DNA from 3 places in the Actinoplanes sp. NPDC051861 genome. Region 2 is predicted to be linked to each of the others. Evidence: riboswitches for the same ligand, from Rfam matches in the RefSeq annotation. Region 2 holds a riboswitch; each other region holds the start of a gene.
What was found. Region 2 has a riboswitch for cobalamin ahead of AB0M02_RS20820 (ribonucleoside-diphosphate reductase subunit alpha). Riboswitches for the same ligand answer to the same signal wherever they lie in the genome.
Positions count from the first base shown of each region.

Region 1: linked by a shared signal. The riboswitch ahead of AB0M02_RS13220 (VWA domain-containing protein) and the one ahead of AB0M02_RS20820 (ribonucleoside-diphosphate reductase subunit alpha) in region 2 are both predicted to bind cobalamin.
Region 3: linked by a shared signal. The riboswitch ahead of cobN (cobaltochelatase subunit CobN) and the one ahead of AB0M02_RS20820 (ribonucleoside-diphosphate reductase subunit alpha) in region 2 are both predicted to bind cobalamin.

Region 1 is NZ_JBFAYE010000003.1:521,067-530,779, forward strand. It holds gene AB0M02_RS13180 (gluconokinase) at 1-970, shown strand, start outside; gene AB0M02_RS13185 (SigE family RNA polymerase sigma factor) at 1,038-1,511, shown strand; gene AB0M02_RS13190 (hypothetical protein) at 1,522-2,367, shown strand; gene AB0M02_RS13195 (hypothetical protein) at 2,508-2,942, shown strand; gene AB0M02_RS13200 (hypothetical protein) at 3,034-4,005, shown strand; gene AB0M02_RS13205 (peptidoglycan-binding protein) at 4,002-5,198, shown strand; gene AB0M02_RS13210 (ABC transporter ATP-binding protein) at 5,195-5,863, shown strand; gene AB0M02_RS13215 (ABC transporter permease) at 5,860-7,083, shown strand; cobalamin riboswitch at 7,194-7,319, shown strand; gene AB0M02_RS13220 (VWA domain-containing protein) at 7,376-9,502, shown strand.
Region 2 is NZ_JBFAYE010000007.1:30,079-39,791, reverse strand. It holds gene AB0M02_RS20825 (ribonucleotide-diphosphate reductase subunit beta) at 1-891, opposite strand, end outside; gene AB0M02_RS20820 (ribonucleoside-diphosphate reductase subunit alpha) at 891-3,200, opposite strand; cobalamin riboswitch at 3,306-3,515, opposite strand; gene AB0M02_RS20815 (cytochrome P450) at 3,566-4,315, opposite strand; gene AB0M02_RS20810 (tetratricopeptide repeat protein) at 4,600-6,648, shown strand; gene AB0M02_RS20805 (tetratricopeptide repeat protein) at 6,699-8,954, shown strand; gene AB0M02_RS20800 (tetratricopeptide repeat protein) at 8,977-9,713, shown strand, end outside.
Region 3 is NZ_JBFAYE010000001.1:1,334,001-1,343,713, forward strand. It holds gene AB0M02_RS06425 (glycosyltransferase family 4 protein) at 1-669, shown strand, start outside; gene AB0M02_RS06430 (glycosyltransferase family 4 protein) at 641-1,858, shown strand; gene AB0M02_RS06435 (glycosyl hydrolase) at 1,792-3,372, opposite strand; gene AB0M02_RS06440 (precorrin-2 C(20)-methyltransferase) at 3,537-5,117, opposite strand; gene AB0M02_RS06445 (precorrin-8X methylmutase) at 5,131-5,751, opposite strand; gene AB0M02_RS06450 (precorrin-3B synthase) at 5,748-7,052, opposite strand; cobalamin riboswitch at 7,145-7,264, shown strand; gene cobN (cobaltochelatase subunit CobN) at 7,296-9,713, shown strand, end outside.

The DNA.
Region 1 (9,713 bases), on a different contig from region 2:
GGGGGTACGCCGTGAGCAGCTCGCCGAGGTCCTTCCGACAACCGCCCGCCTGCCCCTGCGGCCGGACGTCGCGTCGGCCGCGGGCCTGGCGGCGGACACACCCCTGATCATCGGAGCCGCCGACGGCCCGCTCGCCAACCTGGGTGTCGGTGCCACCCCGCCCGGTGTCGCCGCGGTCTCGCTCGGCACCAGCGGCGCGCTGCGCACGGTCGTCGACCGGCCCACCAATGACACGGCCGGCCGGCTGTTCTGCTACGCGCTCACCGAGGACCGCTGGGTGATCGGCGGTGCCGTGAACAACGCCGGGTCGGTGGTCCGCTGGGCCGCGCAGAGCTTCGCGGCCGGTTTCGAGCGGCCCGGCGCCGAGGGCGAGGACGCCGACGAGCGGGACGCGGCGCTGCTCGAGGAGGCGGCCCGGGTGGAGCCGGGCAGCGAGGGCCTGCTCTGCCTGCCCTACCTGCTGGGCGAGCGGGCGCCGTGGTGGCGCTCCGGCATGCGCGGGGCGTACCTGGGGCTGCGCCGCGAACACGGCCGCCCGCACCTGGTCCGCGCCGCCGTCGAGGGCGTCTGCCAGCAACTGGCCCTGGTCCGCGACTCGTTCGAGGCGGAGGGCTGCTCGATCACCGAGATCCGGGCCACCGGCGGCGCGGCGGCCTCGGAGCTGTGGGTGTCGGTGCTGGCCGGCGCCCTGGACCTGCCGGTCTCGGTCGCCGACGTACCGGAGGGCACCGGCCTCGGCGCCTGCCTGCTCGCCTGGCACGCGCTCGGCGAGCTGCCCGACCTGGACCGGGCCGCCACCCTGGTGCCGACCGGCCGGCACACCCGCCCGGACCCGTCGGCGGCGGCCCTGTACGGCCGGCTGCGGCCGCTGGTGGAGCGCTCCGCCCTGGCCGTCCTCGACGTGGTCACCGAATTGGACAAGCTCGCACCGGAGCCGCTGCCCGGCACCGAGAAAGCCGTCGGCTCGTAACGTGCAACCTTTCCCGCCCGGCGCCGCGTCGTACGCGTGACGTTGACCGGCCGGTGGAGAGGGATCCATGGACGACCACGAGTTCCGGGAGTTCGTGGCGGCGCGCCTGGAACGGTGGCGGCGTTCCGCGTACCTGATGTGCGACGACTGGCACACCGCCGACGACCTGGTGTCGATCGCGGTCACCAAGCTCTACCGCCACTGGCGTGAGGTGCGCCGGGCCGACAACCCGGAGGCCTACGCCCAGAAGGTCCTGACCCGTACCTGGCTCAGCGAGCGCCGCCGTCCGTGGCGCCGCGAGCGTGCCGCGGCGACGCTGCCGGACCGCCCGGTGCCCGCGACCGACCGGATCACCGACCGCAGCTCGCTCGCCGAGCTGCTGCGCATGCTCGGGCCGCGCCAGCGCGCGGTGTTGATCCTGCGCTTCTACTTCGACTACTCGGCCGAGCAGACCGCGGACATCCTGCAGATCTCCGTCGGCACCGTGAAGAGCCAGACCGCGCGTGCCCTGCGGGTGCTGCGCCATCCCACCGAGGCCTGAAAGGACGACGATGACCTCGCAACTGTTCGACGAGCTCGTCGAGGACGCCCCACCCAGCACCGTCGACCTGGACGGGATCATCCGGCGCGAGCGGCGCCGCCGTACCTCGCTGCGGATCTCCGCCGCTCTGGCGGTCCTCACCGCGGGTTCCCTCGGCATCGGCATCGCCGTTGTACCGGGCATCGCCGTTGTACCGGGCATCGCCGTTGTACCGGGTGCAAGCGCTCCGCCCGCGGTCCCACCGGTTCCCGAGGGGTTCCGCCTCGTCGCCGACAGCCGGGAGTCCATCGACGCCACCGCCCGCCGGCTGCGCACGGCCGTCGACGCGGCGGTGCGTGAGGCGGCGCCGGGCACACGCTGGCTGCGGCAGGACCTGTTCGGCAACCCGGCGCCGGACGGGCAGCCACCGCTGTTCCAGGGCGCGCAGGACGCGCAGCAGGTGTTCTGGGGCGGTCAGGGCGCCGAACTCGGCGGGCGCCGAGGATGGATCACCCTGCAGATCGGCAGCTACGCGCCGTGCACCCGGGCCACGCCCAAGTGCGCCGAGGAGCGCAAGCAGCCGGAGCGCCTCGCCGAGGCCCGGGAACGGCTGTACCGGTGCGAGGAGAGCGAGTTCATCCCCCGATGCTCGGTGACGGCCGGGGCCGGCGGGCGGCGGATCAAGGCTTCCACGACGTACTCGCCGCGCAGCCAGGACCGGCTCGAGGTCGTCGTGGCCGAGCTCGCCGACGGGCGGGACCTGACGGTGGCGGCCGGCAACCAGTTCGGGGACGCCCATGTGCAGAAGGCGGCCGTGCTCAGCCTGGAGCAGGTGACGGCGGTCACCACCCTGATCGCCGCGCAGATCATCCCGTAACCATCAGGGCCTTGCGACGGAGATCAATGAGTGTCAGAGTGATCCACGGCGCGCCGATCCATTCTGGACGGCACGGGAGCGGGGGCTCGAAATGCGCATTAGAGCGACGTCTTCTCGCGTGCCTGTGGGAAGAGGTTCGAATGAATTCTGTCAAACGGACGGCCGGTGTTCTGTCGGCGTCCCTGTTCGCGATTACCGCGGGCGCATTCGCCACGGCCGCGCCGGCCGCGGCGGCCAGCCGGAACATCGACAACAGCTCGTGGTCTGTTCCGGCGAGCTGTAACAACTCGACCAACCTGCTCTGCCTCTACTACCGGGGCTCGCTGGGCGGTGCGATGTTCAGCATGCGCGGTTACGTGTCGAACCTGAACAACGCCCGGTTCTCCGGCTCCGGCGACGGCAGCGGCCTGCAGGTCCGCAACCGGGCCGCGTCGATGGCCAACGCCAGCTTCGCCCTGACCGGTTACAGCTGGGTCTACATCAACCGCGGTGGCAACTACGACTACCTGCCGCCGGGTGGCGCCGGACAGCTCTACTACACCTGGAACAACGGGGCGTCCGCCGAGATCATCTGACGGTCGTGAACGGCCGGCGCTGTGCCCATTGGAGCTGGGCACAGCGCCGGTGCCGGCCAATCTAGCAATACCCTCGAGGAGAAGTCCGAGCATGGCACAGGCGTTGACCCGCCGGCCGATCGCCGCGACGTTCCTGCTGGTCACCGCGCTTCTGGCCGGTGCGGCAGGCTGTTCCGGCGACGACGGGCCCGGCGGCGGACCGGCGAGCGATCCGAAGGCCGCGGCGTCGCCCGCGCGAGCCGCCGACGGCGAGGTGATCCTGCCGATCGACGAGTACTCCCTGACCCTGCCGCAGAGTTCGCTGGTGGAGCGGGCCCGGCAGATGCTGGTCCGCGAGTGCATCCAGCGCTTCGGTTTCGACCTGCCGTTCGATCTGGACCGCGACAAGAAGCGCGAGGCCTCCCTGGTCGAGGACCTCGGCGTGCACGGCAACAAGCGCCGCTACGGCGTCAGCGACATGGCGGCCGCCACGAAGTACGGCTACCACTCGCCGTCCGACGTCAACGGCACCCGGCCGGCCATCGACGTCGAGAAGGAGAAGCAGGCGAGCTCCTCGAAGGCGCTGCAACTGGTCGTCCGGGGAAATCTGCAGGCGGGCCAGAAGGCGCCGGTCGACACGGCCGGGAAAGAGTTGCCGAAAGGTGGCTGCAACGGCGAGGTGAACGGTCGTCTGAGCGCCGACGGCAATATCGGGGAGAATGCTGCCGTCGCGCAGATCGCGCGTGACTCGTACGACCGTTCCGTGAATGATCCGGCGGTTGTGGAAACGTTTACGAAATGGTCCGCCTGTATGAAGGCCAAGGGCTACGACTACCCGATGCCGATGGAGGCCGGGGGTGAATTCGACACGGCTTCCCGTACGGTCGGCGAGGCGGAGAAGACCGCCGCCAAGGCCGACGTCGGCTGCAAGCGCGAGCACCGGGTCCTCGAGGTCTGGCAGGCGTACGAGGTGAGGTTCCAGAGCGACGAGATCGACCGTCAGGTGCAGCAGTTGCAGGCGGCCAAGGCCGAGCGCGACGACAAGCTCAGGCGGGCCGCCGCCGTGGTCGGTCAGGGCTCGTGACGTCGCCGCTGGCCCGCCGCCAGCGGGTACTGACCGCGGTGGCGGTGGTGGCGGCGCTCGCCTCGACCGCCGGACTGATCCTGGCGACCCGGATCAAGAGCCCGGCGCAGGTGGCGGCCGACACGCGCGAGCCGGAGGCCAGCCTGCTCACGGCGGAGGTGGTCGAGCAGACGCTGTCGACGACGGTGGCCATGCGGGGAAAGCCGGCGCGGGGGCGGCAGTTCCCGTTCACGCCGGTGTCGGTGGCGCGTACGGCCAACGGCCCGGGTGGGACGGTGCTCGTGGTGACGGCGGTGAAGACCAGGGCGGGCGCTTCGGTGAAAGCCGGGAAGGTGCTCGTGGAGGTGTCGGAGCGGCCGGTCTACGCGCTGCGGGGGGCGTTTCCGGCGTATCGGGACATGCTCCCGGGGCAGACGGGTAAGGACATCGGGCAGCTCCAGGAGGCGCTGCGGGACCTCGGCTACCGGATCGGGGACCGGAAGGGCTACTTCGGGGACGGGACGAAACGTGCGGTGCGGCGGTTCTATCAGGATCGTGGTTACGCCGTACCCCTGACTGATGCTCTTGAGGCCGGCGCGCCGCAACCGGATCCCTCAGCGTCACCCACCACCTCGCCGGCCTCGGCGACGGACCCGATGGTGCCGATGTCCGAGGTGGCGTTCCTGCCCGCCCTGCCCGCCCGGGTCTCCGCCCTGCCCGCCCGCGTCGGTGACCAGGTCGCGGTGCCGCTCATCTCGTTCACCTCCGGCGGCCTCTCGCTCGTCGGGCAGCTCGGGCCGGAGTCGGAGCAGCTCGTCGAGGAGGGTATGCCGGTCGAGGTGACGTCGGAGGTCACCGGGTACGAGGCCACCGGCACGATCGAGAGCATCGGCAAGCGCGTCACCCAGGACGACAAAAGCTACATTCCGGTACGCGTGACGCGCGGCGGCGGCTGGCCCGCCTCCCTGGAGGGCGAGGACCTGCGCATCACGATCACGACTGCCAGCAGTGACGGCGAAGTCCTGGCGGTGCCCGAGGCGGCGGTCTCCTCGTCGGCCGACGGGCGCACCACGGTGACCGTGGTCGCGGCGGACGGCTCGCAGACACAGGTCGAGGTCGTGCCGGGCGTGTCAGCGGCCGGCATGGTCGCGGTCGAGGCAGTCGAGGGCACCCTGCGAGCCGGCGACCGGGTGGTCACCGGAGCGGACGGATGACCCCGGTCCTGGACCTCGACCGGGTCACCCGGATCCACCCCGGACCGCCCGCCGTCACCGCGCTGGCCGACGCCACGCTGCGGGTCGGGCGCGGCGAGTACGTGGCTGTCGTCGGCCCCTCCGGCTCCGGCAAGTCCACGCTGCTCAACCTGCTCGGCCTGCTCGACCGGCCGACCAGCGGCGTGTACCGCCTCGACGGCATCGACGTGGCCGGGCTCGGCGAACGCGACCGCACCGCGCTGCGCGGCGGGCGGATCGGCTTCGTCTTCCAGTCGTTCCACCTGCTGCCGCACCGCACCGCGACGGAGAACGTGATGCTCGCGCAGGTCTACAACGGCGCACCACGGGGCGGGCGCCGGGCGGCTGCCCTGGCGGCGCTCGAACGCGTCGGCGTCGGCCACCGGGCCCATGCCCTGCCCACCACCATGTCGGGCGGCGAGCGGCAGCGGGTCGCGATCGCCCGCGCCCTGGTCAACGAGCCGGCCATCCTGCTCTGCGACGAGCCAACGGGCAACCTGGACTCGGCTACCTCGCAACGACTTCTGTCACTCTTCGACGAGTTGCACGCGGCCGGCCTGACCATCGTGGTCATCACTCACGACGGGGCGGTGGCGTCGCGGGCGCAGCGGCTGGTGCGGATCGTGGACGGGCGGATCACGCCGTGACCCGGGTGGTTCCGGAGCGGTCTGTGCTGCGGTTGCGCGACCTTGTGGCCGAGTCGGTCGCGGGGGTTCTGCAGAGGCCGGCGCGGTCGGTGCTCACGACTGTGGGCACGGTTCTGGGGGTGGGTGCGTTCGTTGCGGTGCTGGGGCTGACGTCCACGGCGACGGGGCAGATCAGCAAGCGGTTCGACGCGCTGACCTCTACGACCGTGACCGTTACCGATGCCGGCGAGTCGGCTGTCAGCTTTCCCGCAGACGCTGATCGGCGGATCACCTCGCTCAACGGTGCGGAGGCTGCCGGCGTCTACTGGCAGGTGCCGCTGCGGAATCCCGTCATCGCCGGTTCGCCGTCGGTCACCGCACACTCCCGGGCCAACGCCGGTGACCTGCCGGTCTTCGCCGCCTCCCCAGGGGTGTTCGAGGCGGCCGCGGTGACGGTGAGCGCCGGGCGGCTCTACGACACGTTCCATGACGGGCGCGGTGAGCCGGTCGCGGTGCTCGGCGCGGGGGCCGCCCGGCGGCTCAACATCCACCAGCTCAGCGGGCGCCCGGCGGTGTTCATCGACGGCACCGCGTTCACCGTGGTCGGCATCATCTCCGACACCCGCCGCCTGCCCGAACTCCTCCTCGGCGTCCTGCTGCCCCGCACCACGGCGGAGAACCTCTACCCGCCACCGGACCCGGTCTCCAACCCGGCCCGCATGGTGATCGAGACCCGCCTGGGCGCGGCGAACCTGATCGCGCGGCAGGCCCCGGTAGCCCTCCGCCCCGACCAGTCCGCCCTGCTCAAGGCCGCCGCCCCACCCGACCCTCGCGGCCTGCGCGACAGCGTCGACACCGAACTCTCCGGCCTCTTCCTGGCCCTGGCCGGCATCTGCCTGGTGATCGGCGCGGTCTCCATCACGAACACGACCCTCGTCGCCGTGATGGAACGCGTGGGCGAGATCGGCCTGCGCCGCGCCCTCGGCGCCCGCCCCCGCCACGTAGCGATCCAATTCCTCTGCGAGTCGACGGCCCTGGGCGCCCTGGGTGGCCTGATCGGGACGGCTCTCGGGGTGGGGGTGGTGCTCGCGGTCGCGCTCCAGCAGGAGTGGACCGTGGTCCTGGACCCGGCGACCGTGCTGCCGGCTCCACTTGCCGGCGCCGTCACGGGCATGCTGGCCGGCGCATACCCGGCATTTCGGGCCGCGGCCATCGAGCCGGTGGAGGCCCTGCGGCGCTGAGGTCCCCGGCTCTGCGGTTTCCTGGGCGGCGCATGATGAGAGCCACTCGGGGTGGGGGTGCGTTGACGGTAGGGCGTGCCGTGAGAAAGAGTGACCGGCGAGCGGTTGCGGAGGAACCCGGTGCGAGTCCGGGACGGTCCCGCCACTGTGACCGGGGAGCGACCCGCTGACCAGCGCCACGGCCCGTGTGGGCCGGAAGGCGAGCGGGGAACGTCGATCCGGGAGTCAGGAGACTCCGGCCGCTCGCGACGACCGACGCGCGGGCGTGGACACCCGCCGGAAGGGATTCCCCGTGACGAGTCCGTACCCGTTCTCGGCCGTGGTCGGCCTGGACGACCTGCGCCTGGCGCTCCTGCTCACCGCTGTCTCGCCGGCTGTCGGCGGGGTTCTCGTCAGGGGTGAGAAGGGCACCGCCAAGAGCACCGTCGTCCGCGCGCTGGCCGGGCTGCTGCCGGAGGTCGAGGTGGTGCGCGGCTGCCGGTTCGCCTGTGACCCGGCGGCGCCCGACCCGGACTGCCCGGACGGCCCGCACCCGTCAGCGCCGGCGTCCGTCCCGGAGGGTCCCCACGTGGCGGCAACGGAGTTGAACGGGGTGCGTTCGGCACGGCTCTCGCGTGCGGCCACTCTTGTGGAACTGCCGGTCGGTGCTACCGAGGACCGAGTGGTGGGCACGCTTGATCTGCAGCGGGCGCTCAGTGACGGGGTGAAGGCCTACGAGCCGGGGCTGCTCGCGGCGGCGCATCGCGGGGTGCTCTATGTGGACGAGGTGAATCTGCTTCCCGATCACCTGGTCGATCTGCTGCTGGACGCGGCGGCCATGGGGCGGGCGCACGTCGAGCGGGACGGGGTGTCGGTCAAGCACGCGGCCCGTTTCATGCTGGTCGGGACGATGAACCCGGAGGAGGGTGAGCCGCGGCCGCAGCTGGTGGACCGGTTCGGGCTGGTGGTGAACGTGGCGGCGCCCCGGGACGCCAGGCAGCGGGCCGAGGTGGTCCGGCGGCGGCTGGCGTACGAGGCTGACCCGGGCGGATTCGCGGCGCGGTTCGGTGCGGCGGAGCGGGAGTACGCGCAACGGATCGCGGTGGCTCGGGCACGGCTGGGCGCGGTGACGCTTCCGGACGCGGAGCTGGACCGGATCGCGCGGGTCTGCCTCGCCTACGGGGTGGACGGGATGCGAGCGGACATCGTCGTGGCTCGCTGCGCGGTGGCCCTGGCGGCCTGGCACGGCCGTGCGTCGGTTACGGCAGAAGATGTACGCGACGCCGCGCGCCTGGCACTGCCCCACCGGCGCCGGACCGATCCACTCGATCCTCCCGGTACCGACGAGGAGAAACTCGAGGAGGCCCTGGCGTCGGCGGAGCGTCAGGCGGAGGAGGAACGCCGGGCCGAACCGGACGATCATCGGGCTGACGGGGACAGTCGTGACGGCGTGGATCGCGGCGCCGGGGAGGACGATCCGGACCCGGACGGAGACGGCCCGCACGGTGGTGGTGGTCCGCAAGGGCCCCGCAACGGCGGCCCTCAGGGCGGTGGCGGTGCCGGTCCTCAGCAGAACGGATCGGAAGCCCCTGAGCAGGCGCCGCAGCCGGCCGGTGCGGTGGCGAGTGCCGGTGTGGCATACCGGACCCGGACGCTTCGGATCTCGGCTCGGGGCGAGGGCGGACACGCGGGCCGGCGGTCGCCGGCTTTCGCGCGGCGGGGCCGGGTCGTGGGCAGCCGGACTCCGAACGGCAAGCTGTCCGGCGCGCCGCACCTGCCGGCCACCCTGCGGGCGGCGATCGACCGGGCGGCGATCGGCGGGACCGGGTCGGTGCGGGTGGTGCCGGGTGATCTGCGGGAGTCGGTACATGTCGGGCGCGAGGCGAATCTCGTGCTGTTCGTGGTGGACGCGTCCGGGTCGATGGCGGCGCGGAAGCGGATGAGCCTCGTGAAGACGGCGGTGCTGTCGTTGCTGCGGGACGCGTATCAGCGGCGGGACCGGATCGGGATGATCACGTTTCGGGGGAGTGCGGCTGAGGTGGTGCTGCCGCCCACGTCCAGTCACGAGGTGGGTGTGATGCGGCTGGCGGCGCTGCGGACCGGTGGGCGCACGCCGCTCGCCGCGGGGCTGCGGGCGGCGATCCGGACCATCGGTACCGAGCGGCGGCGCGATCCGCGACGCCGGCCGTTGCTGGTGCTGGTCACGGACGGGCGCTCGACCAGTGGGCCGGACCCGGAGCTGCTCGCGCCGGCGCTGTCGGGGGTGGCCACCGTGGTGGTCGACTGCGAGTCCGGTCCGATTCGGCTCGGGCGGGCGCGTCGTCTTGCCGTGGCGCTCGGTGCTGAGGTGATGCCGCTCGAGCGGTTGGAGGCGACGACCGCCGGAGGCGCCGCGGTGGGACGCGCCGGGGCCGGCCACACCTACCGAAACGCCGCTTGATCCCTCCCCGACCCGCCGAGCCACAACTCCACACGTGTACAGGCACCAGCGATTGCGTGTGGCGGCAGTCGTTGCGCAGGGCGGCAGCGGTTGCGCGGTGCGACAGCGGTTGCGTGTTGAGTTGGGGTGCGGAGGGGGGGCGCAACTCCACACGTGTACGGGCGGCAGTGGTTGCGTGGGGCGGCGGTGGTTGCGTGGGGTGGCAGCGGTT
Region 2 (9,713 bases):
GAAGGCGAACGGGTTGCCACTGCCGTACAGCGGTTCCATGCCGAGCGCGAGCAGCCGCCGGTCGGCGACGTGCTGCAGGTATTCGCGCATGTCCGGCAGCGACATTCCACTGACGCCCTGTTCGAGCAGGTCCGCGGCGAACTGCACCTCGCAATCGACGGCCTCGGTGAGCATGTCACGGACCTGCTTCTCCATCTCGGCGTCGAACAGGCCCGGTTCCTCGGCGCGCACCGTGTCGACCACGTCGAAGGCGAACGCCATGTGCATGGACTCGTCGCGGAACACCCAGTTGGTGCCCGACGCGAGACCGGGCAGCACACCGCGGGAACGCAGAAAATAGACGTACGCGAAAGCGCCGTAGAAGAACAGCCCCTCGATGCAGGCCGCGAAGCAGATCAGATTGAGCAGGAACGCCCGCCGGTCGTCGCGGGAGCGCAGTTCCCGCAGCACGAAGACCGAGTCGATCCACTTGAAGCAGAACTCGGCCTTGCGGGCGATCGACGGGATGTTGTCGACCGCCGCGAACGCCGCCTGCCGCTCGGCGGGATCCGGCACATAGGTGTCGAGCAGGTTCAGATAGAACTGGACGTGCACGGCCTCCTCGAACAGCTGCCGGGACAGGTAGAGCCGGCCCTCCGGGGAGTTGACGTGCTGATACAGATTCAGCACCAGGTTGTTGGCCACAATGGTGTCGCCGGTGGCGAAGAAGGCGACCAGCCGCGAGACCAGGTGCTGCTCGGCGGGCGTCAGGCGGGCGAGATCGGCCAGGTCGGAGTGCAGGTCGACCTCCTCGACCGTCCAGGTGTTCTTGATGGCGTCCTTGAACCGGTCGAAGAAGTGCGGGTACCTCATCGGCCGCAGGGTCAGGTCCATTCCGGGGTCGAGCAGCATTACTGGCAGGCCTCACACGATTCGGGGTTCTCCAGGGAACACGTTTCCGCGGCGGTCGTCGCCGGGATCAGCGGCACGGTCGCCTGCTGGATCCGGGTGGCCGGGCGCGAGCGCAGGTAATAGGTCGTCTTCAGGCCGGCTTTCCAGGCGTAGCGGTACATCGAGGAGAGCTTGCCGATGGTCGGCGCGGCCAGGAACAGGTTCAGCGACTGGGACTGGTCGATGTAGGGGGCGCGGGCGGCGGCGAGGTCGATCAGCGCCCGCTGCGGCAGTTCCCACGCGGTGCGGAACAGTTCGCGAACCTCGGCCGGCAACTCGGTGATGTCCCGCACCGAACCGTCGGCGCGTTTGATCCGCTCCCGGACGGCGGCTGTCCACAGATTCCGGAGCTTGAGTTCGCGTACCAAAAAGGTGTTGATCTGAAGAAATTCGCCCGACATCGTCTCGCGCTTGAACAGATTGCTCACCTGTGGCTCGACGCATTCGTAACAGCCCGCGATGGAGGCGATCGTCGCCGTGGGCGCGATCGCGACCAGCAGCGAATTCCGCAAACCGTGCTCGGCGACCCGTGCTCGCAGCGCGTCCCACCGCTGCTTCTGGGAGACCGGCGCGCCCCAGAGGTCCGGATGAAGGTCGCCCTTCGCCGCACGGGTCTCCGAATACGCCGGATGCGGCCCGAAACGCTCCGCCAGCTCCGCCGATGTCTCCAATGCGGTCAGGAAGATCTCTTCCTGGACCCGCGTCGAAAGCGCGCGGGCGGCGTCGGAGTCGAAAGGCAGTCGCAGCGTGAAGAACGCGTCCTGCAGACCCATCAGGCCCAGCCCGACCGGCCGCCAGCGCGGATTCGAGGCGGCCGCCTGCTCCGATGGGTAATGGTTGATGTCGATCACCCGGTCCAGGAAGACGACCGCGGTCCGCACCGTGGACCGCAACCGCTCCCAGTCCACGCCCTCCGCCGTGACGTGCGCGCCCAGGTTGATCGATCCCAGGTTGCACACCGCCGTCTCGTCGTCGCTGCTCACCTCGAGGATCTCGGTGCACAGGTTCGACAGGTGGATCACGCCGCCGGCGCCGGTCTGGTTGGACAGCGCGTTGGAGCGGTCCTTGAAGGTCATCCAGCCGTTGCCGGTCTGCGCGAGCGTGCGCATCATCCGCCCGTACAGATCCCGCGCCCTGACCGTCCGCACCGCCTTCTTCTCGGCGTTGCGGTAGGCCGCGTCGAACTCCGCGCCGTAGAGGTCCGGCAGCTCGGGCGCGTCCGACGGGTCGATCAGCGACCAGTCCTCGTCCGCCTCCACCCGGCGCATGAACTCGTCCGGGATCCAGTTGGCCAAGTTCAAGTTATGCGTACGCCGTGACTCCTCACCCGTGTTGTCGCGCAGCTCCAGGAACTCCTCGATGTCCGGGTGCCACGGCTCCAGATAGACGCACGCCGCACCCTTGCGCCGCCCGCCCTGGTTGACGGCCGCCACCCCGGCGTCGAGGGTCTTCAGGAACGGCACGATCCCGTTCGAGCGCCCGTTGGTGCCGCGGATCAGCGCGCCCCGCCCCCGGACCCGTGACCAGGCGATCCCGATGCCGCCGGAGAACTTCGACAGCCGCGCGACCTGGTGGTACCGCTCGTAGATCGAGTCGAGCTCGTCGCGCGGCGAGTCGACCAGGAAGCACGACGACATCTGGGTGTGCCGGGTACCCGAGTTGAACAGCGTCGGCGAACTGGGCAGATAGGCCAGCGACGCCATCAGCCGGTAGAAGCCGATCGCCTCGGCGGGGTCGTGGGACAGCCCACACGCCACCCGCATCAGCCAGAACTGCGGTGTCTCCACGACGAGCCGGTCCTGCGGGTGCCGGAGCAGGTAGCGGTCGGCGACCGTACGCAAACTGAAGTACTCGAACCGCAGGTCGTTGCGGACGTAGACGGCCCCGTCGAGCTCGGCGGCGTGACGGGCCACGAACGCGGCGGTGCCGTCGCCGATCAGGCCCAGCCGGTGCGCGTACCGGATGGACTGGCTGAACGTGGCGACGCCCTGGCCGCGGACCTCCCGGTCCACGTACGCCGCCAGCAGCCGGGCGGCCAGTCTCGAGTACTGCGGCTCCTCGCCGATCAGATCCGCCGCCGTCTGGATCAGCAGCCGGTCCAGCTCGTCGGCCGTCGCGCCGTCGTGGAGCCCGCTCATCGCCCTGGTGACGACCCGCAGCGGATCCACGTCGTCCAGACCGGCGGCCTCCGCCGCGAGATCGCGCCCGCGGACCCGCTGCTGCGGTACCCCGATTCGCTCCGAAGTGGCTGTCACAGCCCTCTCCTCCATGCCCTCTCGACAGGTCTCGGGCACGCAGGACGACGCCACCGGGCTCGCGCGCGGCGGCCGGCTCCTCGGCGTCGGCCGTCCCACGCGGCCTTCGACCGCCGCACGCGGCGCGTGCGGCGCGCTGGCAGGTCTTCGGACTCGTGGGCGCTGTCGCTCGTTCCTACTGGCCGTCGCTTCCCAGGCCGGGGTGGCCCAGTGCTTCATGACGGCGGTCGTTCCCACTCACCGCTGCGGGGCAGTCCCGGTTTCCCACCGGGTTCCCTGTTGCCTCGGGCGCCACAGTGCGGCGCCCGAACCAGCTGCGTGGGAGACCATATATGGGCTAGATCAGAAAGTCATACCCAACATGCTGTGTGTCGTGTTGTTCACGCCCAGGTGACCGGCAGCGCGTGGACGCCGAAGACGAGCATCTCGTTGCGCAGCGGGACCCGCTCGGCGGGCACGGCCAGCCGCAGGTCCGGCAGCCGGGTGAAGAGCTCGCTCAGGCCGACCCGCATCTCCACCCGGGCCAGCTGCTGGCCCAGGCACTGGTGGATGCCGTGCCCGAACGCCAGGTGCGAGGGACGCGGGCGGTGCACGTCGAGCCGGTCCGGGTCGTCGAACTGCCGGGCGTCCCGGTTGGCCTCCGGCGTGGCGATGACGACGGTGGCCCCGGCCGGAATGTCCACCCCGCCGACCGTCATGGACTCGGTGGCCACTCGGCTCACGCCGAGCTGGATGATCGAGAGGAACCGCAGCAGCTCCTCGATCGCGTTGTCGAGCAGCGCCGGGTCGCCACGCAGCGCGGCGAGCTGCGCCGGGTTCTGCAGCAGCGCGAACGTGCCGAGCGCGAGCATGTTGGCGGTGGTCTCGTGTCCGGCGCCGAGCAGCACGACCGCGATGTCGGTGAGCTGCGCGTCGGTCAGCGGCGGGTCGGCGTCGCGGATGAGCCCGGACAGGATGTCGTCTCCCGGGGTCTCGCGCTTGGCGCGTACCAGCTCGGCCATGAAGGCGTAGAGGCCGGCGGCGGCCCGCATCCGCTCGTCCGGCGGGGTCGTGGCGTTGAGCGCGGTGGCGGTGCGCTGCTGGAACCGGTCGCGCTCGGCGTAGTCGACACCCAGCAGCTCGCAGATCACCAGCGACGGGATGGGCAGGGTGTACGCCGGACCAGGTCGGCCTCGGTGCCCTCCTTACGGCCTGCCGTCCTCGCAGCGCGGCGGGTGGGTCGAACGGCCGGCCGGTGCGCGAGAGGAACTCCGTGGGCAGCAGCCGGTGCAGTGCCGTGGTCGACTGTGTCCTTCTCGCCTGTTCAGCCGGGCCGGTCACCGCGAACCTCCCATCGACGGACGTCACTGGAGAGCTCGTGTCAGCTTACTGTCCGGTGTGGCCGGGCGGCGGATCTTGCCGATAGGTTCACCTGATGGCCGACTTCTCCCGTGCGTACGGCGTGCAGGTCGGCGACCACAACGTTCAGCACAACTACTTCACGCAGCGCCGGCCGGTCAGCTGGCCCTGCCGGGTGGGTGTGGTCCCGCCACCGGCCACCGGCCGTCAGCCCCGCCCGGCCGACCGGGACCTGGCCGGCGCGGGCGAGGCCGTGGTGGTGACCGGCCTGGGCGGCGTCGGCAAGACGCAGCTGGCCGTCAACCTGGCCGAGCAGCTCTGGTCCGAGGGCGCGGTCGACCTGCTGATCTGGGTCACCGCGACCACCCGGGCCGGTGTCCTCTCGACCTGTGCGATCGCCGCCGGTGAGGTCACCGGAACCGACGACCCCGACCCCGAACAGGCCGCCAACCGCCTGCTGTCCTGGCTGGCCGGGACCGACCGGCGCTGGCTGGTCGTCCTGGACGACGTCGCCGACCCGGCCGACCTGACCGGGCTCTGGCCACCGGCCACGGACCGCGGCCGCACTGTGATCACCACCCGGCGCCGTGACGCAGCCCTGCTGACCGGCCGCCGCCTGGTCGACGTCGGCGTGTTCACCCCGGGGCAGGCGACCGCCTATCTGACCGGGCTGCTGGGCGGCGATCCGGTCCGCCTCGCGGAGGCCGACCACGTCGCGGCCGATCTCGGCCACCTGCCGCTCGCTCTGGCGCAGGCCGCGGCGTACATCCTCGACCAGGACATCACCTGTGCCGCATACCGGAGCCGTCTCGCACACCAGCCGCTGACCGCCCTGCATCCCGGCACGCTGCCCGACCAGCAGAGCGTCCCGGTCGCCCGCGCCTGGGCCCTGTCCGTGGCGGCGGCCGGGGGTCTCGCACAGGCCGTCCTGCGGATGGCGGCGCTGCTCGACCCCAACGGGATCCCCGTCGAGGTGTTCACGGCGCGGGCGGCGCTCACCTACTACCGGTGGCGGGCCGGTTCCGACGACGTGCACGGTGCTTTGCGTACGCTGCACCGCCTCGGCCTTGCCGAGGTCGACGCCGGCACCGTGCGCATCCACGCGCTCGTCCAGCGGACCGCCCGCGAAACCACCGCCGAGCCGGACCGGCACCCTCTCGCGATCGTCACAGCCGACGCGATGACCGAGGTGTGGCCGCGAGTCGAGCGCGACGCCGCCACCGGCCTGCTGGGCCAGCGGTTGCGCGCCAACACCTACGCCCTCACCGTGAACGCCGGCGCCCTGCTCTGGCGCAGCCGCGACGGCCATGCCGTCGCTCATGAGGTGCTGTTCCGCTGCGGTTACAGCTACGGCGACACTGGCCTGGTGGCTCTCGCACATCGGTATTTCGCCGACATGTACGCCTACACCCTCCGGCACTTCGGCCCGGACCATCGTGACACCGTGTCCGCGGGTCTCGGCCTCGCCGAGTGGCAGGGCCACGCCGGCGATCCGACCGGTGCCGCCGCCGTCCTCGAAGGACTGATGGCCGGCGCCACCCGGGTCCACGGCCCCGGCCACTCGCAGACCCTCGTCATCCGGCACAACATCGCCTACTGGCGCGGCGAGGCCGGCGACAGGGCGGGCGCCGTGGCCGCGTTCGAGGACCTGCTCGGCGAATATCTGCGACGGTACGGGCCGGAGCACCCGGACGTGCTCAAGACACGCCACAACGTGGTGGTGACCCGGGGCTGGCAGGAGGACCCGGCCGGCGCCGTGGCCGCGCTCGAGCGGTCGGTCGCCGACTTCACCCGGGTGCACGGCCCCGACCACCGGCACACTCTCACCGCGCGCGGCATCCTGGCGCGCTGGCGCGGCGAGACCGGCGACCCGGCGGCCGCCGTCACCGGCCTCGAACAGCTCCTGGCCGACCGCCTGCGGCTGCTCGGCCCGGACCACCCCGACACGCTGACCGCGCGCGGCCAGGTCGCCCAGTGGAAGGGCATGGCCGGCGACCCGGCCACCGCGGTCGCCGCCCTGGAACAACTGCTCACCGACCGGCTGCGCGTTCTCGGCCCCGGCCACCCCGACACCACGTACACCCGGGCGAGCCTCGACGAGTGGCGCAGAAGAGCCGGAAGTTGACACCGCCGGGTGTGTGCCGGTCCGCGCGGCGCCGATAATCTCGGGACCTGATGGCCGCCCCGCCCGATCCGGTGAGCCTGCCGCACGCCGCTGGTGTGCAGGCGGGCAGCAACAACACGCAGCACAACTATTTCGGGCAGCGCCGCGCGGTCACCTGGCCGCTGCGGGTGGGTGTGGTGCCGCGCCGGGCGCACGGCCGGCAGACCCGGCCCGCCGACCAGAGCCTCGCCGACGTCGGTGCCGGGCAGACGACTGTGGTTTGCCAGGTGGTGGCGGGGCTGGGCGGCGTCGGGAAGACCCAGCTGGCGGCGAACCTGGCCGAGCGGCTCTGGGCCGAGCAGGCGGTGGACCTGCTGGTCTGGGTCACCGCGACGTCCCGCACAAGCATTCTGTCCACATACGCACTGGCCGCCGGTGAGATCAGCGGCGTGGACGACCCCGACCCCCAGGCGGCGGCGACCCGCCTGCTCTCGTGGCTGGCCGGCACCGGCCGCCGCTGGCTGATCGTCCTCGACGACCTCACCAGCCCCGCCGACCTGACCGGGCTCTGGCCGCCGGAGACCCCGGCGGGCCGCACCGTCGTGACGACCCGGCGCCGCGACGCCGCGCTCCTGGCCGGCCGCGGTCTGGTGGACGTGGGTGTGTTCACTCCCGGTCAGGCCCTCACCTACCTGACCCGGCTGCTCGGCGACGACCCGGCCCGGCTGGCCTCCGCCGATCAGCTCGCGGCCGACCTCGGCCACCTTCCTCTGGCGTTGGCGCAGGCCGCGGCGTACATGCTCGACCAGGATCTCTCCTGCGGCGCCTACCGGGAGCGGCTCGCCCGGCACTCATTGGCCCGGCTGCACCCCGAGACGCTGCCCGACCAGCAGAGTCAGCCCGTCGGCCGGGCCTGGACCTTGTCCATCGAGGCCGCCGACGCCGCCACCGGGGGCCTCGCGACGGTCATCCTCCAGGTCGCCGCGTTCCTCGACCCCAACGGCATTCCCACCCAGTTGTTCACCACCGAGGCCGCGATGCGCCACTACGCGGCCGGCCTGGGAACGGAGGTGGACGCTGACGACGTCCAGGACGCGATCCGCGCGCTCCACCGGCTGAGCCTGATCGAGATGACCGGCCCGGCCGGCGAGGCGACCACGGCGGTCCGGATCCACGCCCTCGTCCAACGCGTCACCCGCGAGTCGACACCGGAACCGAACCGGCATCCGGTCACCCTGGCCGCGGCTGACGCCATGACGCAGATATGGCCGCCCGTCGAGCCCGACGCGGCGACCAGCCGCCTCGGGCAGCAGCTGCGCGCCAACACCGCCATGCTGGCGAACAACAGCGATCCGCTCCTCTGGCGCGCCGCCGACGGCAGCGGGAGCGCGCACGCGGTGCTGTACTCGGCCGGGAACAGTCTCGGGGAGATCGGCCTGGTCGCCGCGGCCCGCGCTCACTATCAACAGATGTACGCCACCGCCACCACGTTGTTCGGGCACGGCCACAAGGACATCCTCGCCATCCGGGCTCACCAGGCCAACTGGCAGGGTGAGGCCGGTGACGCGGCCGGCGCGGCAGCCGCGTTCGAGCGGCTGCTCGCCGACGACCTTCGGACCCACGGGCCCGATCACCCCAACACGCTCTCCACCCGCCACAGCCTCGCGGAGTGGCAGGGCCATGCCGGCAACGCCGCCGAGGCTGCGGACGCCCTCGAGGTGCTGGTCGCCGACGAGGTGCGGATCCACGGGCCTGATCACCCGCGTACCCTGACCACACGCCAGAACCTCGCACGCTGGCGAGTCGAGGCGGACGGCCCGGCGGGCGCACTGGCCGAATTGGAGCAGCTGGTTCTCGACTGCGCGCGGGTGAACGGGCCCGACCATCCGCACACCCTGACCGCTCGTGCCAACCTGGCGTTCTGCCGCGGTGAGGCCGGTGACGCGACCGGCGCGGCCGACGCATTCGAGGAGTTGCTCGCCGATCGTGTGCGCATCCTGGGACCGGACCACCCCGACACCCTCACCAATCGCGGCAACGCCGCCAGTTGGCGAGGGCAGGCCGGTGATCCAGCGGGCGCCGCCGCCGAGTTGGAGGCTGTGCTCCCCGACTTCCTGAGGATCCTCGGACCGGAACATCCACACACCCTCACCACACGTCACATCCTGGCGCAGTGCCGAGGGAGAGCCGGCGATCCAGCCGGCGCGGCAGCCGCGTTCGAACAGCTGCTCGCCGACAAGTTGCGGATCTTCGGCCCGGCCCACCCCGACATCAACGGCATCCAAACGGAGATCAACCTGTGGCGGCGCCGAGCCGATGCACGCTGATCCGGACGGCGCTGTTGAGCGCGTGAGCCTTCCGCACGCGGAAGGCGTGCAGGTGGGTGACCGGAACACGCAGCACAACTACTTCGGGCAGCGCGGCCCGGTGACCTGGCCGCGGCGGGTGGGTGTGGTTCCGCGCGCCGCGCACGGGCGGCAGCCACGGCCCGCCGACCGGGATCTCGCTGGGGTGGGTGCCGGCGGGACGGCCGTGGTCTGTCAGGTGGTGGCCGGGCTGGGTGGCGTCGGCAAGACACAGCTCGCGGCGAACCTGGCCGAGCGGCTCTGGTCCGAGGACGCGGTGGATCTGCTGGTCTGGGTCACCGCCACGTCCCGCACGAGCATCCTGTCCACGTACGCGCTGGCCGCCGGTGAGATCACCGGGTTCGACGACACCGACCCGGGGCAGGCGGCCGTCCGGCTGCTGTCGTGGCTGGCCGGCACCGAGCGGCGGTGGCTGGTCGTGCTCGACGACCTGTCCGATCCCGGCGATCTGACCGGGCTCTGGCCGCCGGACACCGCGACCGGGCGCACGGTCGTCACCACGCGGCGCCGGGACGCGGCCCTGCTCGCCGGGCGGCAACTCGTCGACGTCGGGGTGTTCACCGCCGAGCAGGCCGTCGCGTACCTCACCCGGCTTCTCGGCGACGACCCGGCACGACTCGGCGAGGCCGGTGAGCTCGCCGCCGACCTCGGGCACCTTCCGCTCGCCCTCGCGCAGGCCGCCGCGTACATGATCGATCAGGACCTGACCTGCGCCGCCTA
Region 3 (9,713 bases), on a different contig from region 2:
TCGGTCGCGGCCGCGCTGGACCAGGCCCGGCTGCCCGGTGAGCTCCCGGTCCGGGTGCTGTCCAGCCTGGTGCCGGACGGCCTGGACGACCTGGCTCGCACCACACCCCGGCCGGACTGGCTGCCGGACCGGCCCTACCTGCTGTTCGTCGGCCAGCTCGGCCCGCACAAGGGCATCGACGTGCTGTTCACGGCGTACCGGCGGCTGGTGGCCCAGTGGCCGGGCCCGGGTGAGCCGCCGGGGCTGGTCTGCCTGGGCATGCGACGGGACGACACGCCACCGGTACCGCCGGGCGTGGTGGTCCGCTGCGACGTGCCGCACGCGCAGGTGATGGCGGCCTGGCGGGGCGCGGCGGTGGGCGTCGTGCCGTCGCTGCTCGAGGGGATGGGCCAGGTCGCGGTGGAGGCCATGCTGGCCGGTGCGCCGCTGGTCGCCTCGGCGTCGGGCGGGCTGCTCGACGTGGTCCGGGACGAGGTGAACGGGCTGCTGGTGCCGCCCGGGGACCCGGACCGGCTGCACGGCGCGCTGCTGCGCGTGCTCACCGACCCCGGCCTGGCGGCACGGCTGCGCGAGGCCGGTCAGAAACGCGGGCTGGACTTCACCGCGGCCCGCGTCGTTCCGCAGATCGAGGAGGTCTACCGTGCCTGCGTCACCGCCGCGAAGCGATGAGAGGACCCGGATTCTGGTCGTCGGATCGGGATGGCGGTTCCTCTCCGGGATCAGCTACTACACCTGCCGCCTGAGCAACGCCCTCTCCGAGCGCTTCGAGGTGGGCACGATCCTGATGCGGCGGCTGCTGCCGGCCAGGCTTTACCCCGGGCGTGCGCGGGTCGGTCACTCTCTTGCCGACCTGCGCTACACCACAGATGTACGCGTATTCGACGGCGTCGACTGGTGGGCCGTGCCGAGTCTCGTCCGCGCGATCCGGTTCCTTCGCGAGTTCCGGCCGGACGTCCTGGTCCTGCAGTGGTGGACCGGCGCGGTGCTCCACTCGTACCTGGTGTTGTGCCTGGCCGCCCGCCGGCTCGGCATCCGGGTCGTGGTCGAGTTCCACGAGGTGCAGGACACCGGCGAGGCGCAGCGGCAGTGGGCCGCGAAGTACGTGCGCTCGTGCATCCGGCCACTGCTGCGGCGTACCGACGGGGTGATCGTGCACTCGCGGTTCGACCGGGCCGCGCTGGCCGAGGCGTACGACCTGGGTGACGTGCCGGCCGAGGTGGCGCTGCACGGGCCGTTCGACCATCACGTCGTGCCGGCGGCCCGGCGGGAGAGCCCGGACGGCGTACGCCGGCTGTTGTTCTTCGGGACGATCCGGCCGTACAAGGGCCTGGAGGACCTGGTCGAGGCGTTCGCGGCGCTCGGGCCGGACCACCACCTGACCGTGGTGGGCGAGACCTGGGAGGGCTGGACGCTGCCGGGCGAGCTGATCGAGGGCTCGCCGGCGCGGGACCGGATCACGTTCGTGAACCGCTACGTCACGGACGCCGAGGTGAACGAGTTCTTCGCGGAGGCTGACGTGGTGGTGCTGCCGTACCGGCGGAGCTCGGCGAGCGGGCCGCTGCACATCGCGATGAGCCACGGGCTGCCGGTGGTGGTCACGGCGGTCGGCGGGCTGGTCGAGGCGGCGGAGTCGTACAGCGGGGCGGTCTTCGTGCAGGCGGGGGCGCCGGGCGAACTGGGTGCGGCAATCGAGCGTGCCGCCGGCCTGACCGGCCGGCGGCACACCGATCCCTCGTCCTGGGACCGTACGGTCGGCGCGTACGAGCGCCTGCTGACCTCGATCGGGGTCCTTCAGGACAGCGACAGCACCACGTCGTCGTACCAGACCGTGCCCCGGTTGTCGCCCGACTTGAGGTGAAGCTGGACGCTGGTCGCCCCGGCCGGGGCGACCGCGTCGACGGTCAGCCTCGTCCAGCCGCTGGTGCCCTTGGCGACCGCCCTGGACGAGTGCTGCCCGAGCCACCGGTCGTTGATGTCGAACCAGCTCAGCGCGATCTCGTTGGTGCCGGTGACGTTGACCCCGCGAGCCCACGCCTCGGCGTGCCACTTCTGGCCGCCGGAGACCGGCACGATCGGCGAGGTGCGCACCGACGGTACGCCGGACGCCGTCCGCTTCGTCCCGGAGAACCGCACCGACCAGTCGCCGCTGTGCGCCTCGTCGTTGCTGCGCGAGCCGACACCGGCCTCGGACAGGTACGGCCGCCACGGTGAGCTGCTCGACTCGAACCCGAAGTCCAGGATGCTGTCCGCCAGTTCGCCGCCGGCCCACGCCGTACGCACGACAGCCGCACCGGCCTTGGCGGTGCCGTCCGCCCGGTGCAGGCCGAACTTGTACTGCGCGGCGACCTTCGACACCTGCGAGTTGCTGGGGATCGCGCCGTTGGCGAAGTCGTAGAGCGTCCACGGCGCCACCGACTTCACCCCGGCGACCCGTGCCGCCTCGAACACCCGGGCCAGGAACGCGGCCTGCTCGCCCTCGCTGCTGACCGCCGTGCTCAGGCCGGTCTCACCGATCACGATCGGGTCGGAGCCGACCGCGACCTGCGCCCGGCGGATCTCGGCGAGCGCCCGCTCGGACGTGCCGTAGAAGTGGTAGTCGTAGTAGTCCAGCGCCTTCTCGCCGAGCAGCGACCTGATCCGGGCCAGGCCGGTCGCGCCGCTCTGCGCGTCCACCGACAGGGTCAGCGGCATGGCCGGGACCGCCTGGCGTACGGCCGGGATCAGCCTGCGCACCCACGAGACGGCGGCCGGGTCGGTCGACTGGAACTCGTTCTTCAGCTCGACCGAGAGCACCCGGGGATCGTCCCGGTACGGCGCGAGCACCGCCTTGGCCCAGGCGGCGCTGCCGGCCGCGTCGGAGTAGCCGTTCCACCAGTCGAAGAGGGTCAGCTTGACGGTCATGCCGTGCCCGTCGGCGATGCTGACGAACTTGCGGAGCCGCTCGGTGTAGTCGGCCTTCGGCGCCGGATATCCGAACGACTGCGGGAACACGATGACGCGGACGTTGTCGGCGCCCAGCGCGGCCGCCTTCGCCATGTCGGCGTCGATCTTCGCGGCGTCGAAACCCGTCCACATGGCCGACCAGCCGGCGTTCGACGGGTAGTAGTTGATCGTCTTCGCCTGGGTGACCGCGGTGAGACGGCTGTCCAGGGTCGCCATGTTCTCATTCTGAACCGCGCCGGTCGGCTTCGGCGCGGCGGTGGTCTTCTTCGGGGCCGGCGTCTTCGTGGGGGCCGGGGCCTTCGTGGCTGTCGCTTTGGGCTGAGGGGTGGGTGTCGCTCTGGGGGCGGCGAGGGTCTCCGCCGCGGGGAGGGCGACGGCCAGCAGCAAGGACGAGGCCAGGATGGCGGCCCGGGTACGTGCGGTGTTCAACGGGGGTCACCCCTCTGCGAAAAAGTTGCTTTTCAGTGACCCCTCCTTTCGGTTGCTCGGGGGTGGGCCGTCAGGGGTTCGCCGCTGCAGTGCGGTTGCGGAGCGGTGGTGGGACGGGTCACCGGCTTCATTCCGGAACCGGTGGTCGATGGTGAACGGCCTCGTCAGCCCGGGTAGTGGCGCGGGGTGTAGACCGCGGTGGTGCCGTCGCCGCGGGTCACCGCCCGGGTCTGCGAGGAGCCGACGATGAGCAGCGTGCGCATGTCGACGGTCGAGGGGTCGAGTCCGGCGAGGGTGGTTACGCGTACCGACTCGGCCGAGCCGCCCACGTCGCGCCCGACCACCACCGGGGTGGCACCGGAGCGGTGCTTGCGGAGCAGTTCAAGGGCCTTGATCAGCTGTTCCTTACGGCTCTTCGACGCCGGGTTGTAGATCGCGATCACCAGGTCGGCGGTGGCGGCGGCCTCCAGGCGGGTCTCGATGACCGGCCACGGCTTGAGCCGGTCGGAGAGCGACAGGATGCAGAAGTCGTGCCCGAGCGGCGCGCCGGCCCGAGCCGCAACGGCCTGCGCGGCGGTCAGTCCCGGCACGATCCGTACCGGGACGTCCTTCCACTGGGAGTCCTCGGCCACCTCCAGGACGGCGGCGGCCATCGCGAAGACGCCCGGGTCGCCGGAGGAGACCACCGCGACCCGGCGGCCGCGTTTCGCCAGGTCCAGCGCGAACGCGGCACGTTCGGCCTCGACCCGGTTGTCCGAGGAGTGGCGCAGCTGGCGGGCGTTCGGGGGTACGCGGTCGACGTACGGGCCGTAGCCGACCAGGTCGTCGGCGGTGGCCAGGGCGGCCTGCGCCTCCGGGGTCAGCCAGTCCCGGGATCCGGGGCCGAGGCCGACCACTGTCACGCTGCCCATCCCGTCGCCGCTCGGAACGGCCGGTACGGCGCCCTCCAGGCTGACCATGTCGTTGCGGCCGGCCGGCTCGGCCAGGAGCACCTTCGTGCTGACGAACTCGGTGGCGGCCGGGCTGGGCAGCAGGGCCAGGGAGAAGTACGGCACCGAGTCGGCCTCGACGTCCCTGAGCGGCGCCGAGCGTTCCCGGTCGGTGGTGGCGCGCTCGACGTACCAGGCGTCGTCTAGGCGGCCGGCCCGGTCCAGTGCCTCCCGGACGTTCTCGAAGGTCCGGCCCAGCTTCATGATGGCGGCCGAGTCGGTCTTCTCCAGCCAGTGGGTCAGCTCGTCGGTGGCGAGCGTGCCGGGCAGCACGGTGAGCACCTCGTCGCGCTCCATGAGCGGGCGCCCGAGCACGGCCGCGGCGGCGCTGACCGAGGTCACGCCGGGCACCACCGTCGCCTCGTAGCGGTCGGCGAGCCGCTTGTGCATGTGCATGTAGGAGCCGTAGAAGAACGGGTCGCCCTCGGCCAGCACCACGACGTCGCGGCCGGCGTCCAGGTGCGCGGCGAGCCGGGCCGCGGACTCGGCGTAGAACTCGTCGATCGCGCCCTGGTAACCGCCCGGGTGGTCGGTGGTCTCGGTGGTGACCGGGTAGATCAGGGCCTCCTCGATCTGCCCCGCACGCAGGTATCCGGCGGCGATCGCCCGCGCGTTGCTCCGGCCGTGCCGCGCCGCGTGGTAGGCGATCACGTCGGCCGCGCCGATGAGCCGGGCGGCCTTCACGGTGACCAGTTCCGGGTCACCCGGGCCGAGCCCGACACCGTAGAGCCGGCCGGGCCGCGATTCGTTCGTCATAGCTCTGTGTTCCTCATTCGGCTTCTGATGCCAGGGCGTTCACCGCGGCCGCTGTCATCGCGCTGCCACCGCGACGGCCGCGCACGATCAGGTACTCCAGACCGGATTCGGCGAGTGCTTCCTTCGATTCCGCCGCGCCGATGAACCCGACCGGGATGCCGAGCACCGCGGCGGGCCGGGGCGCGCCCGCGGCGACCATCTCCAGCAGCCGGAACAGCGCGGTGGGCGCGTTGCCGATCGCGACGACGGCGCCGTCGAGCCGGTCGCCCCAGAGGTCGAGGGCGGCGGCGCTGCGCGTGTTGCCGATCTCCGCGGCGAGGGGCGGCACCGCCGGGTCGCGCAGCGTGCAGATCACGGCGTTCGCGGCCGGTAGCCGGCTGCGGGTCACCCCGGACGCCACCATCTCGGCGTCGCACAGGATCGGTGCCCCACCGAGCAGCGCCTTGCGGGCCGCGGTCACCACACCCGGGCTGTACCGCACGTCCTCGACGAGATCCACCATCCCGCAGGCGTGGATCATCCGGACCACCACCCGCGCGACGTCCTCCGGCAGCCCGGCGAGGTCGGCCTCCGCGCGGATCGTGGCGAACGACCTCCGGTAGATCTCCGCGCCGTCCCGTACGTACTCCATCAGGCCCTCCTAGCTGCGGATATCGCGTCATCCAGGTCTTGGACCGCGCCGCCGGCGGATTCCGGCCCGGGAAGCCGGGCGACGGCGTAGCCGGTCGCGGTGGCGCGGACCTGGACGTGGGGGCCGGCCGGGCTCCCGCACGCTCGGTCGCAGCCCGCCCAGTGCACCGGGAGGCCGTCGATGAAGCGCGACGTCGCGGCGGCGTCGGCGCGGACGTCGGCCAGGGACCTCGCGCATCCGGGACGGCCCGCGCAGGCGGTGACCCCGACCCAGGGGGAGTCTGCCGCCGTCGGCAGACCCGCCGCGATCAGGCGATCGGTCCAGGTGGGTGCCGCGGTGCGTGGCAGATCGGGCACGACGACTCCCCGCCAGGGCGTGATGATCAGCCTGTCGGACGATTCCAGGACCTTCATGGGTACGGCGGACAGGCGACCCAGCGGAACCAGAGCACCGACCGCGACCAGCCCGTCCGGCTGCTCCAGCACACCGAGAAACGCCCCGGGCTCCAGGGTGGACAGAACGAACGTTCTGTCCGCCTCCAGCCCTCCGTGTTCGGCGGCAGAGAGAACGTTCGTTCTCCCTGACACCGGCTCCCCTGGATCCGCGGCGGAAAGAACGTTCGTTCTTCCAGGCCGTGGGGGAGGCAGTCCTAGTGCGGCGGCGACCCGGGCTGAGACGCGGGTGGGGCCGTCGGTCAGTTCGCGCAGGCGCCATGCGGCGGGGGCGTCGGCGCGCTGGGCCTCGCGTTCGGCCAGGAAGGCGTGTGCGGCGGCAATCAGGGTGGGCACCACGCGGTCCGGAGCGACACGGAGACCGGTGTCGTGGTCGGCGAAGCGGATCGCGAACGAGGGGCCGGCGGGTACCGCGGCGACGTCGGAGGCGAGCGGGACGTGTCCGATCGCGAACAGGAATTTCCCCGGAAGGAGGGACAGCTCGGGATCGGCGCAGATCGCGGTGTCCAGCAGGGGGACCAGCTCGCGGATCATTGCTGACGGGATCGGCGGTGCCGCGATGTTCCGTACGCTGTCATGGGTTGTCGAAGGCAGCAGGCCCGCCTCGCGCAAGCGGGTCGCCAAGGTCTCCGCGTCCTCGGCCCGCAGTGCTCTGAGCTGGAGATTCGCTCGCGAGGTGAGTTCCAGGCAGCCGTCGCCGAACTCCTCCGCGAGCGCACGCAAGGTCCCCAGTTGCGCACCGGTCAGCACCCCGCCGGGCAGCCGGACGCGCGCCAGCAGCCCGTCGGCGGCGGCATGCAGCCGCAGCGCGCTCGGGCAGGCGTCGACGTCGGACGATCGGGGGGAGGTCACCGACCGGATACTACGGGCGGCCCGGGACCGCTCCGGGGTCGGCAGTGTCACAGCTCCGGCCCGGACCGGCGTCGAGTAGCGTGTGCCGGAACTGAATACTCACGAGCGGCGACGCCGCGGAGGAAGCCGGTGCGAATCCGGCGCGGTCCCGCCACTGTCACCGGGTGTCTGCCCGGGAGCCAGGAACTCCGGTCGCCGTGATCTCTACTACCCGGGGCGCGGACCCCGAGGGGGAGCGCACGCGTGTTTCTGCTGCTGTCGACGTCGGACACCGACCTGCTCAGCGCCCGGGCCGGCGGCTCCGCCTGGCGCCTGGCCAACCCGGCCCGGACCTCGGTGGACGATCTGCCCGGCCTGCTGGACGGGGTCGACCTGGTCGTGGTGCGCATCCTCGGCGGGCGCCGTGCCTGGGAGGAGGGCCTCGACGCCCTGCTCGCCGGTGCCGTGCCGGTGGTGGTGCTCGGTGGCGAGCAGGCGCCGGACGCCGAGCTGATGAAGCTGTCGACGGTGCCGGCCGGCGTGGCCGCGGACGCCCATGTGTACCTGGCGCAGGGTGGCGCGCCGAACCTCGCCTCGCTCCACGACTTCCTCTCCGACACGGTGCTGCTGACCGGGACCGGATTCGAGCCGCCGTCCTCCGCGCCGGACTGGGGTGTGCTCCCACGGGAGTCGGCGCCCGGATCGCCGACCGTCGCGGTGCTCTACTACCGCGCTCACCACATGGCCGGGAACACCGCCTTCGTGGAGACGCTGTGCCAGGCGATCGAGGCCAAGGGCGGCGCGGCGCTCCCGATCTTCACGGCTTCGCTGCGGACCGCGCCGCCGGAACTGCTCGCCGAGCTGCGCAAGGCTGACGCGCTCGTGGTGACGGTGCTGGCCGCCGGGGGCACCCGCCCGGCCACCGCGTCGGCGGGCGGGGACGACGAGGCCTGGGACGTCGGTGTCCTCGCCGACCTGGACGTGCCGATCCTCCAGGGACTCTGCCTGACCAGCTCGCGTGCCGCGTGGGAGGACAGCGACGGCGGGTTGTCGCCGCTGGACGCGGCCACCCAGGTGGCGATCCCGGAGTTCGACGGGCGGATCATCACGGTGCCGTTCTCGTTCAAGGAGATCGACGCTGACGGCCTGTCGGTCTACGTGGCCGATCCGGAGCGGGCCTCGCGGGTCGCCGGGATCGCGGTGGCGCACGGACGGCTGCGGCACGTCCCGCCGGCTGATCGCCGCGTCGCGCTGATGTTGTCGGCGTATCCCACCAAACACTCCCGCATCGGCAACGCCGTCGGCCTGGACACCCCCGCCTCGACGGTTGCGCTGCTGGCCGCGCTGCGCTCGCGCGGTTATCAGGTCGGCGACTTCGTGGACTTCGATGGCGACGGGCTGATTCACGCGCTCATCGCCGCCGGTGGGCAGGACCCGGACTGGCTGACCGAGGAGCAGCTGGCGGGCAACCCGGTGCGGATCCCGGGTGCCCGCTACACGGAGTGGTTCTCGACGCTCCCCGCCGACTTCCGGGAGAGCGTGGAGCAGCACTGGGGCGCGGCGCCCGGCTCGCTGTACGTGGACAACGGCGACATCGTCCTCGCCGCCCTGCGCGACGAGAACGTCGTGGTGATGGTGCAGCCGCCGCGCGGGTTCGGTGCCAACCCGGTGGCGATCTATCACGACCCGGACCTGCCGCCGAGCCACCACTACCTGGCGGCGTACCGGTGGCTGGCGGACGACTTCGGCGCGCACGCCGTCGTGCACGTCGGCAAGCACGGGAACCTGGAGTGGCTGCCGGGCAAGAACGTGGGCATGTCGGCGTCGGACGGGACGGACGCGGCTCTGGGCGACCTGCCGCTGATCTACCCGTTCCTGGTCAACGACCCCGGTGAGGGCACGCAGGCCAAGCGCCGGGCGCACGCGACGCTGGTCGATCACCTGATCCCGCCGATGGCGCGGGCGGAGTCGTACGGCGACATCGCCCGGCTGGAGCAGCTGCTGGACGAGCACGCCACGATCGCGACGCTGGACCCGGCGAAGCTGCCGGCCATCCGGGCGCAGATCTGGACGCTGATCCAGGCGGCGAAGATGGACCACGACCTCGGGCAGGTGGCCCGGCCCGGTGACGAGGACTTCGACGACTTCATCCTGCACATCGACGGGTGGCTGTGCGAGGTCAAGGACGTGCAGATCCGGGACGGGCTGCACGTGCTCGGCGCGGCGCCGGAGGGTGAGGCGCGGGTCAACCTCGTGCTGGCGATGCTGCGGGCCCGGCAGATGTGGGCGGGCCAGGTGGCGGCGCTGCCCGGTCTGCGGGAGGCGCTCGGTCTGGCGGAGGACGCGTCGACGGCCGAGACCGATGCGGTCGAGGAGCGGGCTCGGGGCCTGGTGGCGGCCATGGAGGCGGCCGGTTGGCCGGCATCCGTACCGGACAGTCTAGACGGCCTTTCCGATATTTCCGATTTGTCGGTAAAGGGCGACGTGGTGCGGGTGCTGGAGTTCGCGGCCCGGGAGGTCGTGCCTCGTCTCGCCCGGACCACCGACGAGATCACCCACGTGCTGCACGCGCTGGACGGTGGATACGTGCCGGCCGGGCCGAGCGGGTCCCCGCTGCGCGGCCTGATCAACGTGCTGCCCACCGGCCGCAACTTCTACTCCGTCGACCCGAAGGCTGTTCCC